2 regions of the Streptomyces sp. SUK 48 genome follow, and region 2 is predicted to be linked to the other one. Evidence: riboswitches for the same ligand, from Rfam matches in the RefSeq annotation. Region 2 holds a riboswitch; the other holds the start of a gene.
The links. A riboswitch is a leader RNA that binds a small molecule or an ion and turns the genes downstream of it on or off. The one in region 2 is predicted to bind cobalamin.

Region 1 (7,491 bases), 1.9 Mb from region 2:
GGCGGCCGGGTGCTGCGCATCGAGCGGCTGCGGATGGCCAACGGCGAGCCCATGGCCATAGAGACCACCCATCTGTCCGCCAAGCGCTTCCCCGCGCTGCGCCGTTCGCTGGTGAAGTACACGTCCCTCTACACCGCGCTCGCCGAGGTGTACGACGTCCATCTCGCCGAGGCCGAGGAGACCATCGAGACCTCGCTGGCCACCCCGCGCGAGGCCGGTCTGCTCGGTACGGACGTCGGGCTGCCGATGCTGATGCTCTCCCGGCACTCGCTGGACCGCGCGGGTCAGCCGGTCGAGTGGGTCCGCTCGGTCTACCGCGGCGACCGGTACAAGTTCGTGGCCCGCCTCAAGCGCCCGATGGACTAGGCGGGGGCGCGGGGGCGCGTCCGGAGGCGTTCGCTCCTTCGCCGAATCGATACACACGGCTTGAGACGGGGTCTTCCACCAACTGGATACCGTCACCTAGATTGCCTGCGCATTACACAGGTGATCAGCGAGGGGACGGAGCCGCAGCATGTCAGAAACGCCCGAAGTGCAACCACCGGTGGTGACACCGCTGCGCGTGGTCATCGGCATGTGTCTCGTCGCGCCGTTCGTGGCGATGCTGTGGGTCGGCTCCTACGCGAAGACGGACCCGGCGTTCATCGGGATCCCGTTCTTCTACTGGTACCAGATGCTCTGGGTGCTGATCTCCACCGCGCTCACCATGACCGCGTACAAGCTCTGGCAGCACGACCAGCGCTCCCGCCGTGACGCGCAGGGGGGTGCCGCGAAGTGAAGACCGGGGTCAACGGCGTCGCACTGGGCGTCTTCATCTTCTTCTTCCTGGCCGTCACGGTCCTGGGCTTCCTCGCCGCGCGCTGGCGCCGGGCCGAGAACGAGCACACGCTGGACGAATGGGGCCTGGGCGGCCGGTCGTTCGGCACCTGGATCACCTGGTTCCTGCTCGGCGGCGACCTGTACACGGCCTACACCTTCGTGGCCGTGCCCGCGGCGATCTACGCGGCGGGCGCGTCCGGCTTCTTCGCGGTGCCGTACACGATCCTGGTGTACCCGCTGATCTTCACCTTCCTGCCGCGGCTGTGGTCGGTCTCGCACCGCCACGGCTACGTCACCACCTCCGACTTCGTGCGCGGCCGCTTCGGCTCGAAGGGGCTGTCGCTCGCGGTGGCGGTGACCGGCATCCTGGCGACGATGCCGTACATCGCGCTCCAGCTCGTCGGCATCCAGGCGGTGCTGGACGTGATGGGCGTCGGCGGCGGCGAGCACACCAACGGGTTCGTGAAGGACCTGCCGCTGCTCATCGCGTTCGCGGTGCTCGCGGCGTACACGTACTCCTCGGGTCTGCGGGCGCCCGCCCTGATCGCGTTCGTCAAGGACGCGCTGATCTACATCGTGATCGGTGTGGCGATCATCTACATCCCGATCAAGCTGGGCGGGTTCGACGACATCTTCGCCAAGGCGGCCCACGCGTTCAGCCAGGTCAACCCGGCCACCGGCAAGCCGCGCGGGGCGCTCGCGCCGGCGCCTGCCGGACAGTGGACGTACGCCACGCTGGCGCTCGGTTCCGCGCTCGCGCTGTTCATGTACCCGCACTCGATCACCGCGACGCTCTCCTCCAAGAGCCGTAACGTGATCCGGCGCAACACCACGATCCTGCCGCTGTACTCCCTGATGCTGGGCCTGCTGGCGCTGCTCGGCTTCATGGCGATCGCGGCCGGGGTGAAGGTCACCAACGGGCAGCTGGCGATCCCGCAGCTGTTCGAGGACATGTTCCCGGACTGGTTCGCCGGTGTGGCCTTCGCGGCGATCGGCATCGGCGCGCTGGTGCCCGCGGCGATCATGTCGATCGCGGCGGCGAACCTGTTCACGCGCAACATCTACAAGGACTTCATCAAGCCGGACGCCACGCCGAAGCAGGAGGCGCAGGTCTCCAAGATCGTGTCGCTGCTGGTGAAGGTCGGCGCGCTGATCTTCGTGCTCGGCATGGACAAGACGGTCGCGATCAACTTCCAGCTGCTCGGCGGCATCTGGATCCTGCAGACCTTCCCGGCCCTGGTCGGCGGTCTGTTCACGCGCTGGTTCCACCGCTGGGCGCTGCTCGCGGGCTGGGCGGCCGGCATGATCTACGGCACCCTCGCCGCCTACGGGGTCGCCTCGCCGACGCAGAAGCACTTCGGCGGCTCCGCCGACGACATCCCGGGCATCGGCCAGATCGGCTACATCGGCATGACGGCCTTCGTCCTCAACGTCCTCGTCACGGTCGTCCTGACCGTCGTCCTGAAGGCCGTGAAGGCCCCCGAGGGCATCGACGAGACCCGTCCGGAGGACTACACGGCGGACGCCGGCGACCCGGGCGTGGCGGTCGAACTGCCGCCCGCCACGGCGGGCAGCGCTCACTAGCGCGGCGCCCGGGGACACGGGCGACCAAGGGCGGGCCGGCGGCGCCGAGGGCGTCGGCGGCCCGTTTCGCGTGCCCCTCGCGCCCCGTTTCGCATACCCCTCGTAGACACACGGTGACACAACATCTGGGGGTGGCATTCCGGCCCGGCACTAGATGTATGCTCATGGTCGCTGTCGTCGCAGGGGAATCCGGTGCGAATCCGGAACTGTCCCGCAACGGTGTACTTGTGCGTATCCGCGCACGGGGATCAGTCCGAGGACCTGCCGGCAGCGCACCCGGCCCACCGGTCCGGGTGCTCTGAGACGTCCGGGCCTCGCGGAGTGGGCCGGTGGACGCGACGCCGTGTGCGCTCGTGACTGCCCCTGCCCTCCGCCTGGCCCCGTGCCGAGCGAGGGAGAGCCCCACGTGACCATCGCGCCAGCCGAACCGGCTTCAGCCCAGGGCCTGGAGAACGACGGTCCCGGTACCGCGCTGCTGCGGACCCTGACCGAGCTGACCGCGGACCTCCCCGACGCCGATCCCGGCCGGGTCGCCGCCGCCGCGCTGCGCGGCCGCTCGGCCCGCGCCGACGAGGCGGAGCTGCGCGAGCTCGCGACCGAGGCCGCGGCCGGCCTGATCTCCGAGGACCCCGCGTACTCGCGGCTCGCCGCCCGGCTGCTGACCATCTCCATCCGCGCCGAGGCCGCCTCGCAGGGCGTGACGTCCTTCACCGAGTCGGTCGCCGTCGGTCACCGCGAGGGGCTCATCGCCGACCGGACGGCCGAGTTCGCCCGGATCCACGCCGCCCGGCTCGACAACCTGATCGACCGCGCCGCCGACGACCGCTTCGGCTACTTCGGCCTGCGCACCCTGCACAGCCGCTATCTGCTGCGCCACCCGATCACCCGTCAGGTCATCGAGACACCCCAGCACTTCATGCTGCGCGTCGCCGCCGGCCTCGCCGAGGACGACTCGGCCCGCGCCGTGGACGAGGTCGCCGCGCTCTACGGCCTGATGAGCCGGCTCGACTACCTGCCCTCCTCCCCCACGCTGTTCAACTCGGGCACCCGGCACCCCCAGATGTCGTCCTGCTACCTCCTCGACTCCCCGCTGGACGAGCTGGACTCCATCTACGACCGCTACCACCAGGTCGCCCGGCTCTCCAAGCACGCCGGCGGCATCGGTCTGTCGTACTCCCGTATCCGCGCCCGCGGTTCGCTGATCCGCGGCACCAACGGGCACTCCAACGGCATCGTGCCGTTCCTGAAGACGCTGGACGCCTCGGTGGCCGCGGTGAACCAGGGCGGCCGGCGCAAGGGCGCGGCCGCGGTGTACCTGGAGACCTGGCACTCCGACCTGGAGGAGTTCCTGGAGCTGCGGGACAACACCGGTGAGGACGCCCGCCGTACGCACAACCTGAACCTCGCGCACTGGGTGCCGGACGAGTTCATGCGCCGGGTCAACGCCGACGGGCAGTGGTCGCTGTTCTCCCCGGCGGACGTGCCCGAGCTGGTGGACCTGTACGGCGCGGAGTTCGACGCCGCCTACCGCGAGGCGGAGCGCAGGGGCCTGGCGAAGAAGACCATGCCGGCCCGCGAGCTGTACGGCCGCATGATGCGCACCCTCGCGCAGACCGGCCAGGGCTGGATGACGTTCAAGGACGCCGCCAACCGCACCGCCAACCAGACCGCCGAGCCGGGCCAGGTCATCCACTCCTCCAACCTCTGCACGGAGATCCTGGAGGTCACCAACGACGGCGAGACGGCGGTCTGCAACCTGGGCTCCGTCAACCTGGGTGCCTTCGTCGTCGACGGGGACATCGACTGGGCGCGCCTGGACGAGACCGTCCACACCGCCGTCACCTTCCTCGACCGCGTCGTGGACATCAACTTCTACCCGACCGAGCAGGCGGGCCGCTCCAACGCCAAGTGGCGCCCGGTGGGCCTCGGCGCGATGGGTCTCCAGGACGTCTTCTTCAAGCTGCGGCTGCCCTTCGACTCCCCCGAGGCGAAGGCGCTGTCCACGAAGATCGCCGAGCGGATCATGCTCGCCGCGTACGAGGCGTCCACCGACCTCGCCGAGCGCAGCGGCCCGCTGCCGGCCTGGGAGCAGACCCGGACCGCGCGCGGTGTGCTGCACCCCGACCACTACGGCGTCCAGGAGACCTGGCCGGAGCGCTGGGCGGCGCTGCGGACCCGGATGGCGAAGGTCGGCCTGCGCAACTCGCTGCTGCTGGCGATCGCGCCGACGGCCACCATCGCCTCCATCGCGGGGGTCTACGAGTGCATCGAGCCGCAGGTGTCCAACCTGTTCAAGCGCGAGACGCTGTCCGGTGAGTTCCTCCAGGTCAACTCCTACCTGGTGCAGGACCTGAAGGACCTGGGCGTCTGGGACGGGCGCACCCGGGAGGCGCTGCGCGAGTCCAACGGCTCGGTGCAGGGCTTCGCGTGGATCCCCGAGGAGGTGCGGGCGCTGTACCGCACCGCGTGGGAGATCCCGCAGCGCGGGCTGATCGACATGGCGGCGGCGCGCACCCCGTTCCTGGACCAGGCGCAGTCCCTGAACCTGTTCATGGAGACGCCGACGATCGGCAAGCTCTCCTCGATGTACGCGTACGCCTGGAAGTCCGGGCTGAAGACGACGTACTACCTGCGCTCGCGTCCGGCGACCCGGATCGCCCGCGCCGCCCAGGCGCAGAAGACCATCCCCGTCCAGCAGGTCGCCGACCCCGACGCCGTCGCCTGCTCCCTGGAAAACCCCGAGTCCTGCGAGGCATGCCAGTAATGTCCACCCGTAACCAGAACCTGCTCGACCCGGGCTTCGAACTGACCCTGCGTCCGATGCGCTACCCGGACTTCTACGAGCGCTACCGGGACGCCATCAAGAACACCTGGACCGTGGAGGAGGTCGACCTCCACTCGGACGTCGCCGACCTCGCGAAGCTGAGCCCGGCCGAGCAGCACCTGATCGGCCGCCTGGTCGCGTTCTTCGCGACGGGTGACTCGATCGTCGCCAACAACCTGGTGCTGACGCTGTACAAGCACATCAACTCCCCCGAGGCGCGGCTCTACCTGAGCCGTCAGCTGTTCGAGGAGGCGGTGCACGTCCAGTTCTATCTGACGCTGCTGGACACCTACCTGCCCGACCCGGAGGACCGCACGGCGGCCTTCGCGGCGGTCGAGAACATCCCCTCGATCCGCGAGAAGGCCGAGTTCTGCTTCAAGTGGATCGACTCGGTGGACAAGATCGACCGGCTGGAGTCGAAGGCGGACCGCCGGCGCTTCCTGCTCAACCTGATCTGCTTCGCCGCGTGCATCGAGGGCCTGTTCTTCTACGGCGCCTTCGCGTACGTCTACTGGTTCCGCAGCCGGGGTCTGCTGCACGGCCTCGCCACCGGCACCAACTGGGTGTTCCGCGACGAGACGATGCACATGTCCTTCGCCTTCGACGTGGTCGACACCGTCCGCAAGGAGGAGCCGGAGCTGTTCGACGACCAGCTCCAGCAGGAGGTCACCGACATGCTGCGGGAGGCCGTCGAGGCCGAGCTGCAGTTCGCGCGCGACCTGTGCGGTGACGGCCTCCCGGGCATGAACACCGACTCCATGCGGCAGTACCTGGAGTGCGTGGCCGACCAGCGCCTGTCCCGGCTGGGCTTCGCGCCGGTCTACGGCTCGGAGAACCCCTTCTCCTTCATGGAGCTCCAGGGTGTTCAGGAGCTGACCAACTTCTTCGAGCGCCGCCCGTCGGCGTACCAGGTGGCGGTGGAGGGCACCGTCGACCTGGACGAGGACTTCTGAGCCTCCTTCCCGTGGGCCTCCTGGGCCTTCCTGATCTGCCGGTCGATGCGCCGCTCGCGCAGGATGCCGAGTACGGAGGGAAGGACCAGGAGGACGAGGATCCCGAGGGTCGCGGTCATTCCGATCATGCCTTGGATCTGATTTCCGGTCATGCCACCACTGTCCTGCCGGACACTGCTGACCGGGAGTGGCAGGACTGCCGGACACCCTCGAATTACTGCCACCGCTGAGGCACACTGGGGCCATGCTCAAGAACGTGGCCGCCGTGCTGCTGAACGGAGTGCACCCCTTCGAGCTGGGCGTCGTGTGCGAGGTGTTCGGCATCGACCGCAGCGACGAGGGGCTGCCGGTGTACGACTTCGCCGTGGTCTCGGCCGAGGGGCCCGACCTCGGCACCCACTGCGGCTTCACCCTGTCCACGCCGCACGGTCTGGAGCGGCTGGAAGAGGCCGATCTGATCGCCGTACCGGCCGGTGAGAGCTATGTGGACCGGGACTATCCGCCCGAGCTGCTCGCGGCGCTGCGGCGGGCCGTCGAGCGGGGCGCCCGGGTGCTCAGCGTCTGTTCCGGGGTGTTCATGCTGGCCGCCGCCGGGCTGCTGGACGGGCGCCGGTGCGCGGTGCACTGGCACCACGCCGAGGAGCTGGCCCGGCGCTACCCGCGGCTCGCCGTCGAGCCGGACGTGCTCTATGTGGACGAGGACCCGGTGATCACCTCCGCCGGTACCGCGGCCGGCATCGACGCCTGTCTGCATCTGGTGCGCAAGGAGCAGGGTCCCGAGGTCGCCAACAAGATCGCCCGCCGGATGGTGGTGCCCCCGCACCGGGACGGCGGCCAGGCCCAGTACATCGAACGGCCGCTGCCCAAGGCCCCGTGCGACACCGTCGGCGAGGTGCTGGTGTGGATGGAGGAGCACCTCGGTCTGGAGGTGACCGTCGAACAGCTCGCCGCCCGCGCCCATATGGCGCCGCGCACCTTCGCCCGCCGTTTCCAGCAGGAGACCGGGACCACGCCGTACCGCTGGATCCTGCGCCAACGGGTGCTGCGCGCCCAGGAGTTGCTGGAGGGCACGGACGAGACGGTGGACGCGATCGCCGCGCGCACCGGATTCGGTACGGCGGCCGCGCTGCGCCATCAGTTCGTGCGGGCGCTCGGGACCACCCCGAACGCCTACCGGCGCGCGTTCCGGGGCCCGCAGGCCGCCTGAACACGCGCCGGTAGCGGCATCCGCTCCTGGCGTCACCCGGCGCCTCTCACCGGTGTGTCACCGGTGTCTCACCAGGGCAGCGGCCGCAGCCGCAGGTTGTCCGG
Region 2 (7,491 bases):
CCCGCCCGGCCGTAGCCGCGGCAGTCCATGGCGGCGGCCAGCCGCAGGGAACGCTCCAGGGCGTCCTCCAGGACCGGGACCGCGATGGAGCGCAGCGCCTTGACGCCCTTGGCCCGGCCGGCCCGCAACCGCCGCGCGCGGGCGACGCGTTGGACGCTCTGCACCAGCTGGGGCGCCACGCTGATCGCCACGGTGACGGCCACGCCCAGCTCGTACAGGGCGCCCGGCAGGACGCGCAGGGCGCGCTTGGGGTTGGCGAGGGTGTTGGCGGCGCCGACGCAGGCCAGCATGCAGGCGAGGCGCAGCCCGTCGGTGGCGGAGGACAGCAGGGCCTCCAGGGAGACCGGGCCGCCGATCCGGATGCCCGCGTACCAGTCGGGGGTGGGCAGGTGCGGCAGGGAGAAGAGGAAGTGGTCGTGCGGGGTGATGCCGGTGGCGAACACGGCCCGGAAGACGACGCGGATCGCGACCACCGACAGGGCGAGGTACAGGTAGTAGGCGAAGCCCCGGGCCCAGGGCGCCTCGGTGCGCCGGGCGGTGACGACGTAGCCGAGGACGGCGAGCACCAGGAACAGCAGCAGCGGGTTGTCCGTGCGGCTGACCGCGGTGGCCAGCGCGAGCGCCCACACCCACCAGGCCAAGGGGTGCAGGGTGCGGGGCAGGCGCCGGCCGCCGCGGTCCGGTGCCGCCTCGGCGGCGGGTGCCTCGACGGCCGTACGGGACACGGCGGTCACTCGGAGCGGCGGCGCCGGTGGGCCGCGTAGGCCGCGCCGCCGATCAGGACGACCAGGCAGGCACCCGCGGCCACCGGGACGATCGAGCCGGAGTCGTGCCGGGCCTCGGCGGCGGGGGCGGCGTCGACCACCCGGGTGCCGGTGCTCGGGGACGGAGCGGGGGCCGCGGACGCCGGGCCGCTCGTGGTGGCGCTGGGCGACGGCGTCGGGCTCGCGCTCTTGCCGGGCTCCGGCGTCGGCTTCGCGGACGCCGGGGCGGAGGGGGCGGGCTGCTTCTCCGGGGCCGGACCGGTGTTCACACCGGGTGGCAGTTGCGGTGCCTTGCGGGTGGAGGCCGGCTTGCCCGCGTCACCCTGCGGTGCGGTGTTGCGGGCGCGCAGCTGGCCGGGGGTGACCTTCGGGCGGCCCTCGGTGCCCTGGATGTTCGTGCCGCCGAACTCCCACAGGTCGACGCTGCCCGGCTTGGGCCGGTAGAGCATCGCGCCGAGCCGGCTGTACGTCCAGTCGGTGGCCCCGGGATCGGCGTGCCAGTACGACCAGTACGCGGAGGCGGGCGGGGTGAGCACGCAGTCGTCCTGGGCGGGGGTCGGGTACTGGCGGCCGTGCTGGTAACCGCTGTAACCGATGCGGCAGATGAAGGCGGGGCCGTCGTGCCCGGTGCCGGTGGTGCTCCAGCCGCCCTGGTTGAGCAGCTCGTACCCGGTGGTCGGGGTGGTGCCGCAGGAGCGCAGGATCGGGCCGCCCCAGTGGCTGAGGTCGACGGCGAGCACGACGCCCGAGGTGGTGGTGCAGCGCCCCATCGGCTGGGGCGCGGCGGCGGCCGGAGTACCGGCCTGGACGACGGCCGCGGCGCCGAGACCGAGGGCGGCCAGGACCCGTATCAGGCGGGCCGCCGCGCTCATCGTCCGCTCCCGGTGCCGGTGCGGCGGCGGGCGACGGCCACGGTGCGCCAGCCGGCGAGCATCAGCAGCACGGCGATCGCGGCGAGGGCCCCCGCCTGGACGCCGGTGGCGGCGAGGATGCCGCCACCGCCGCTCGTACCGGCCCCGCCGTCGCCCGCGCCGCCGGAGTCGCCGGTGCCGCCGGTGTCTCCCGTGGTGACGATGTCCGGGGCGCTGCCGCTGAGGCTCGGGGTGGGCTGCGGGGAGGTGCCGGTCAGGCTGCGCTTGAGCGTGCCGAAGGAGATGCCGGTGGCGCCGCCGACGGCCTGGGTGGAGGCGCGCAGGTCGGAACGGCGGTCACCGCCCTTGGCCACCGCGAACCCGCCGTCGCCGTTCTGCTGCGAGGCGAGGAACGTGCGGGCCTTGGCGATCTGCCGGGCGTACTTCGGCGCGTCCAGCGACAGGCCCTGTACGGCGAGAGCCGCGGAGTTGACGGAGTCTCCCGCGGTGCCGGGGAAGCCGCCGTCGGCCAGTTGCCGGGAGGCGAGCCAGGTCAGCGCCTTGGCCACGGCCTTGTCCGCCGTGGCGCCGCCGGCCAGGTCGAGGGCCATGGCGGCGATGGCGGTGGAGTCCACGTCGGAGTCCTTGGTGGACGGGATCAGGCTGGGCCAGGCGCCGCTGCTCTCCTGAAGGCTCTCCAGGTAGGCGATCGGCCGCTGGGCCGAGGTGGTGTCGCCCGCGCGCACCTGGGCCATGACGGCGAGGGACTGGGCGAAGACGGAGGGCGCGTAGGTGTAGGCGCCCTTCGCCGCGCAGGCGCGGTCGCCACCGGTGCCGGCCTTGGCGCAGACGGCCTTGTCGAGGGCGGCGATCAGGTCGTGTCCGGCGAAGTGCCGGGGGTCGCGGCCCACGGCCTCGGCGAGCAGGGCGGTCTTGCCGAGGGAGCCGGCCGCCGCGTAGGAGGTGCCGACATTCGTCCAGTCGTCCACCGTGCGGCCCGCGCCGTCCTTGCCTCGGTGGTCGAGGAAGTCGACGATGCCGCGCAGCCTGGCGTTGTCCAGGCCGGTGGCGGCGAGCGCGTAGGCGCCGTCGATGGTGAGGCCGAAGTCGGCGCGCCCCGAGGTGGTGCCGTCGCCGTAGTACTGGCCCTGCCTGAGGTTGGCCGCCGTGGTGAGGTAGGCGACGCCCTTCTTCAGGTCGGGGCCCGCGCCCGGGGCGGGGGCGGGGGTGGTCGGGGTGCCGCTCGGCGAGGTCGGCGGCGGGGTGGGTCCGGTGGCCTTGGTGGTGAGGGTGACCAGGCTGGTGCCGCTGCCGGCGAGGACGGCGGGCGAGGTCGCGTAGACGGCCGGGTCGGTGGCGCCCTCCTCGAAGCCGAAGCCGCCGCTCTTCAGCTGCTGCCGGGACAGCCAGCCGACGGCCGCGGTGGCGCGGGTGGTGTCGCCGAGGGCGGCCAGTGCCTGGGCGGCGTACGCGGTGGCGTTGACGGAGCCGGTGGTCGAGCCGGTGTAGCCGGGGAGGGCGCCGTCGGCGCGCTGGGCGCCGCCGAGGTAGGCGCGGGCGGCGCTCACCGCGTCCTCGTGGCCGCCCGCCCGGTGCAGCACCAGGGCGACGAGCCCGGTGGTGGCGGGGTCGGGGTCGCAGTACTCGCCGGACCGGATGAGGATGCTGGTGAAACTGCCGTCCTTGCACTGGAGTCGGGTGAGGCGGTCGACCGCGGCGGCCGGGGGTGTCACGCCGGCCCGCAGCAGGGCGAGGACCGCGAGGGCCTGGCCCTCGGTGTAGGAGGAGGCGCGGAAGTCGCCCTTGGCGGTGCAGCCGGGGGTGGCCTCGCCGGACTCCGGGCCCGCCGCGCACACGTTGGCGGTGAGGGCGGCGAGCAGGTCGTGGCCGCCGAAGGCGCGCGGGTCGCGGCCGGTGATCTCGGCGAGGAGGGCGAGCCGGGCCACGGCGGTGGCGTCGGGCGCCTGGCCGGTGCCGTCCGGGTAGGCGAAGTCCGCGGTGTGGGCGGCGAGATAGCCGGTGACCTTGTCGAGCGCGGCGCTCTTGCCGTTCGCGGCGGCGAGCGCGAACGCGGTGTCGGCGGTCAGCGAGTAGTCGGGGGTGGTGGCACCGTCGTCCACGACCCTTTCACCGTCGGTGAGTCGGCCGGTCAGCCAGGTGGCGGCGGCCTTCGTGTCGAGCTTGCCGGGGGCACCGGTGGGGCCGCCCGGGCCGGGCCCGGAGGGGTCGCCGCCGCGTACGTCGTCGGGGGTGAACGTGGGTTTGCCGGTGGAGCCCTGGACATCGGTGCCGCCGTAGACCCAGGCGTCGACGTCGCCGTCCTTGAGCTTGCGGTCCATGGCGCCGTACGGGCTGTAGGTCCAGTCCTTCTGACCCGGGGCGGCGATCCAGTACGACCAGTACGCCGTGGCGGGCGGGGTCAGGACGCAGGACTCCTTGTCCGATGTCGGGTACTGCGTACCGGAGTCGAAGGCGCCGTACCCGATGCGGCAGATGAAGGCGGGGCCGTCGTGCTGGGTGCCGGCGGTGCTGAAGCCGGCGTCGTGCAGCAGGTCGTAGCCGGTGGTGGGGGTGAGGTCGCAGCCGTGTTCCACCGGGCCGCCGAAGGGCCCGAAGTCCACGGCGACCAGGGCGCCCCTGGTCGCGGTGCAGCCGCCGGTGCCGTCCGCCGTCGCGGGCGTGACCGTGATCGTGAGGAAGGTCATGCAGGCCGCGAGCAGTACACACAGGGCCGTCGCCTGTGCCGCCACGCGGGGCGGAATCGCCCTCGCCCGCTCGTCTCTTCGCTGCCCGGTCCCCACCACGGCCCCCTCTGTCGGCCGGCGCGGGCACGGGCGTGGCAGAGGGGCCCCCGGAGCACGGAAGGAGCCCGGAAGCCGTTCGCACCACGCCGCAGTCCACGACGGCGTCTGTTGCAGGTCACGCTCCAGGCAGTCCGGCTCGCCCGGGACGGTGCCGGGCCTACGGTTGCGGGTCAGCGCCGGAATTCGACCGGCTTCCCCTGGAACTCATTGCGTATCAGCCGGATTTGAGCACGCTTCACAGGAAGCGTCAAGAGCGGCCCGTGACGCGGCGCACGGACCGGGGACGGTCGCTGGCGGGCGGGTTGGCCGTCGGGTACCGTCTCGGTCTGCCGAATGGGGGAACCCGGTGGGAGTCCGGGGCTGACGCGCAGCGGTATGGGACGGCGGGGCCGTCCCGAGCCCGAATGCCCAGGCGGTGTAGCACTTTTGGAAGCCGGTCCACGCGTTCCGGACGGCGGCCTGCACCCGCTGCCCCCGGATCGATGGGCCATGGCACCGAGTGGGGTCGGCGTCCTCCATCCAAGGAGCAGGCCATGATCCGTCCGCTGTCCCTCCGCCGTCCCGCGCTCGTCGCGGCCGCCGCGCTCGGCGCGTTCACCCTCGGCACGCTGCCCGCAGCGGCCACGTCCTCCCCGGCGCAGATCACCACCTCGAAGACGAACGGCGTCGCTTACCTCAAGTCCCTCCAGGCGGCCGATGGTTCGTACGCCGGTTCCGGACTGTCCAACGAGTGGGCGTTCAGCGCGCTCGCCGCGGCCGGCACCGCCGCGGTGGACGTCACGCCCGGGGGCGACACCAGCAAGAACGCGAGATCCGTCTACCGGAATCTGCTCTCCACCACCGCCTGGCCGTCCTCCTCCCCCGTCGTCACCGACTACGAGCGCGCCGTGCTGAACGCGTACGCCGCGGGCATCGATCCGGCCCGGGTGTCCGCCTCGCGGGATCTGATCGCCGACATCTACGGCTACTGGCAGACCTCGGAGACCGGTTACTTCGGCCCGTCGGCCAACTTCAACGGCACCGTCTTCGCCGCGCTCGCCCTGAACGGCGCGAAGACGCAGTCCGGGCAGGCGCGGATACCGGGGGCGCTGCGTGACTCCGTCGTCGCCCGCATCCGGGCCAACCAGCACAACGACGGCGGCTGGAACTACGGCAAGGCGGAGGGGAATCCGAGCCAGCTCGCCGCCACCAGCGACATCGACATGACCGGCGCCGCGATGGCCGCGCTGTGCACGTCCGGGGTGCCCGGCACCGACAGCGGGATCGTCCGCGCCAAGGCGTTCCTGAAGAGCAAGCTGGTGGCGAACAGCGGTGCCTTCAACGCGATGTTCGGCGTGAACACCGACTCCAACGGCTGGGCGGTGTCCGGGCTGAACGCGTGCGGCATCAACCCGCAGACCGGTGACTTCCTCACCTCGGCCGGGAAGACCCCGGTGGACTTCCTGATCGCGCAGCAGTTCAATCCCGGCGGCGGCTTCAGGTACCAGCCGGGTGACGCCTCGCCGACGGCGTACTCCTCGATCGACGCCCTGCGCGCGGTGGCCGGCGGCGGCTTCACCGCGGCGCCGCCCGCGCCCACGACGCCGGGTGCCCCGCAGTGGGTGGGCCAGGGCTCGTTCACCTCCGGTACGGCGACGAAGCTGGCGCTCAGCGTGGACGACGGGGCGGGCGGCCTGAAGGTGTGCTCCGTCGCGCTCACGCCGACCGGCACCACGACCACGCTGGGCGCGGTCCTCGACGCCGCCAAGAGCACGGCGACCCCGTCCGGCTGCGTCACGGACATCACCCCGGCCTCCGGCTCCGGCACCGTCACCACCCTCAACGGCAAGGCGAACAGCGGCTCCAACACCTGGAAGGCCAGCATCGACGGCTCGGCCTTCGCCACCGCCACCCGCGACACGACCATCGGCGTGGGCGACACGATCGCGGTGCGCTGGGGGGCATGACAGGAGGTGCTTGAGGGGCGGGGCTCTGGGGGCGCGGGGCGGCTCGGCCGGGGGCGCTCGCCGCGGTGAGGGGCGGGCACTCGGAAGGGGGCACGCTGCGGGTCGTCAGGCGCGGGGCGCTCGCTGTGGGGGCCCGGCGCCAGGAGGCTCGCCGCCGGAGACGGGGGCTCGGCGGGGGGCTCGCCGCGGAAGGTCGGCGCGAGGGAGCCCGGTGCGGGGGCCTGGCGCCGGCCGGCGCCTCGGTTCGGCACGCGCCTCGGACCACTCGCCCCATACTCCGATGTCCTCGGCACACGGCGGCACTCGGCACCCGGCAGGCGGCAGGCGGCAGGCGGCAGGCGGCAGGCGGCAGGCGGCAGGCGGCAGGCGGCAGGCGGCAGGCGGCAGGCGAGGATCAGCGCGGCAGGCCCGGCTCGCCATGCCCGGCGACGGGACGGCGATCCCCGCTCGGCATATGAGGCGCGGCATGCCCACCCTGCACCGGAGGTACGGCGCGTCGCGGCCCCGTCCCCGGTGTCCGGGCCGCCGGTGCCCGCTCGGCACGGCCTCAGGTGGGCCCCCGGCATAGGCTCAGCGCATGCGGATCGTCTCCCTTCTCCCCGCCGCCACCGACATCGTCGCCGCGCTCGGTCTCTCCGCGAGCCTGGTCGGTCGTACGCACGAGTGCGACTGGCCGCCCCGGGAGGTGGCGGGGGTGCCGGTGGTGACCGGGGCGGAGCTGGACCAGGACGCGCTGAGCAGCCGGGAGATCTCCGATGCCGTCGGCGGGTCGGCGCACTCGGGGTCGTCGTTGTACACGCTGGACACCGAGGCTCTGGCGGCGCTGCGGCCCGATGTGGTGCTCACCCAGGACCTGTGCGCCGTGTGCGCGGTGTCGTACGAGCGGGTGAGCGGTGCCGTACGGCTGCTCGACGCGGACACCCGGGTGCTCAGCCTGGAACCGCATACCCTGGACGACGTACTGGACTGCCTGGTCACCGTCGGCGAACTGCTGGGCGTGCGCGAGCGCGCGCTGCGCCGCCGGGCCGAACTCCAAGCCCGGCTGGACCGGTTGCGCGGCTCGGTCGCCGGGCGCGACCGGCCCCGCGTGGCGGCGATCGAATGGCTCGACCCGCTGTGGCCGGCC

Region 1: linked by a shared signal. The riboswitch ahead of GHR20_RS12550 (ribonucleoside-diphosphate reductase subunit alpha) and the one ahead of GHR20_RS04660 (prenyltransferase/squalene oxidase repeat-containing protein) in region 2 are both predicted to bind cobalamin.

What each region holds. Positions count from the first base shown of each region.
Region 1 covers NZ_CP045740.1:2,977,256-2,984,746, forward strand. The annotation lists gene GHR20_RS12535 (GntR family transcriptional regulator) at 1-366, shown strand, start outside; gene GHR20_RS12540 (DUF3311 domain-containing protein) at 515-778, shown strand; gene GHR20_RS12545 (sodium:solute symporter family protein) at 775-2,403, shown strand; cobalamin riboswitch at 2,552-2,687, shown strand; gene GHR20_RS12550 (ribonucleoside-diphosphate reductase subunit alpha) at 2,810-5,167, shown strand; gene GHR20_RS12555 (ribonucleotide-diphosphate reductase subunit beta) at 5,167-6,180, shown strand; gene GHR20_RS37490 (hypothetical protein) at 6,093-6,299, opposite strand; gene GHR20_RS12565 (helix-turn-helix domain-containing protein) at 6,425-7,387, shown strand; gene GHR20_RS12570 (cytochrome P450) at 7,456-7,491, opposite strand, start outside.
Region 2 covers NZ_CP045740.1:1,098,705-1,106,195, forward strand. The annotation lists gene GHR20_RS04650 (energy-coupling factor transporter transmembrane component T) at 1-734, opposite strand, end outside; gene GHR20_RS04655 (hypothetical protein) at 731-1,636, opposite strand; gene GHR20_RS04660 (prenyltransferase/squalene oxidase repeat-containing protein) at 1,633-4,320, opposite strand; cobalamin riboswitch at 4,527-4,657, opposite strand; cobalamin riboswitch at 4,721-4,850, shown strand; gene GHR20_RS04665 (hypothetical protein) at 4,953-6,365, shown strand; gene GHR20_RS04670 (cobalamin-binding protein) at 6,943-7,491, shown strand, end outside.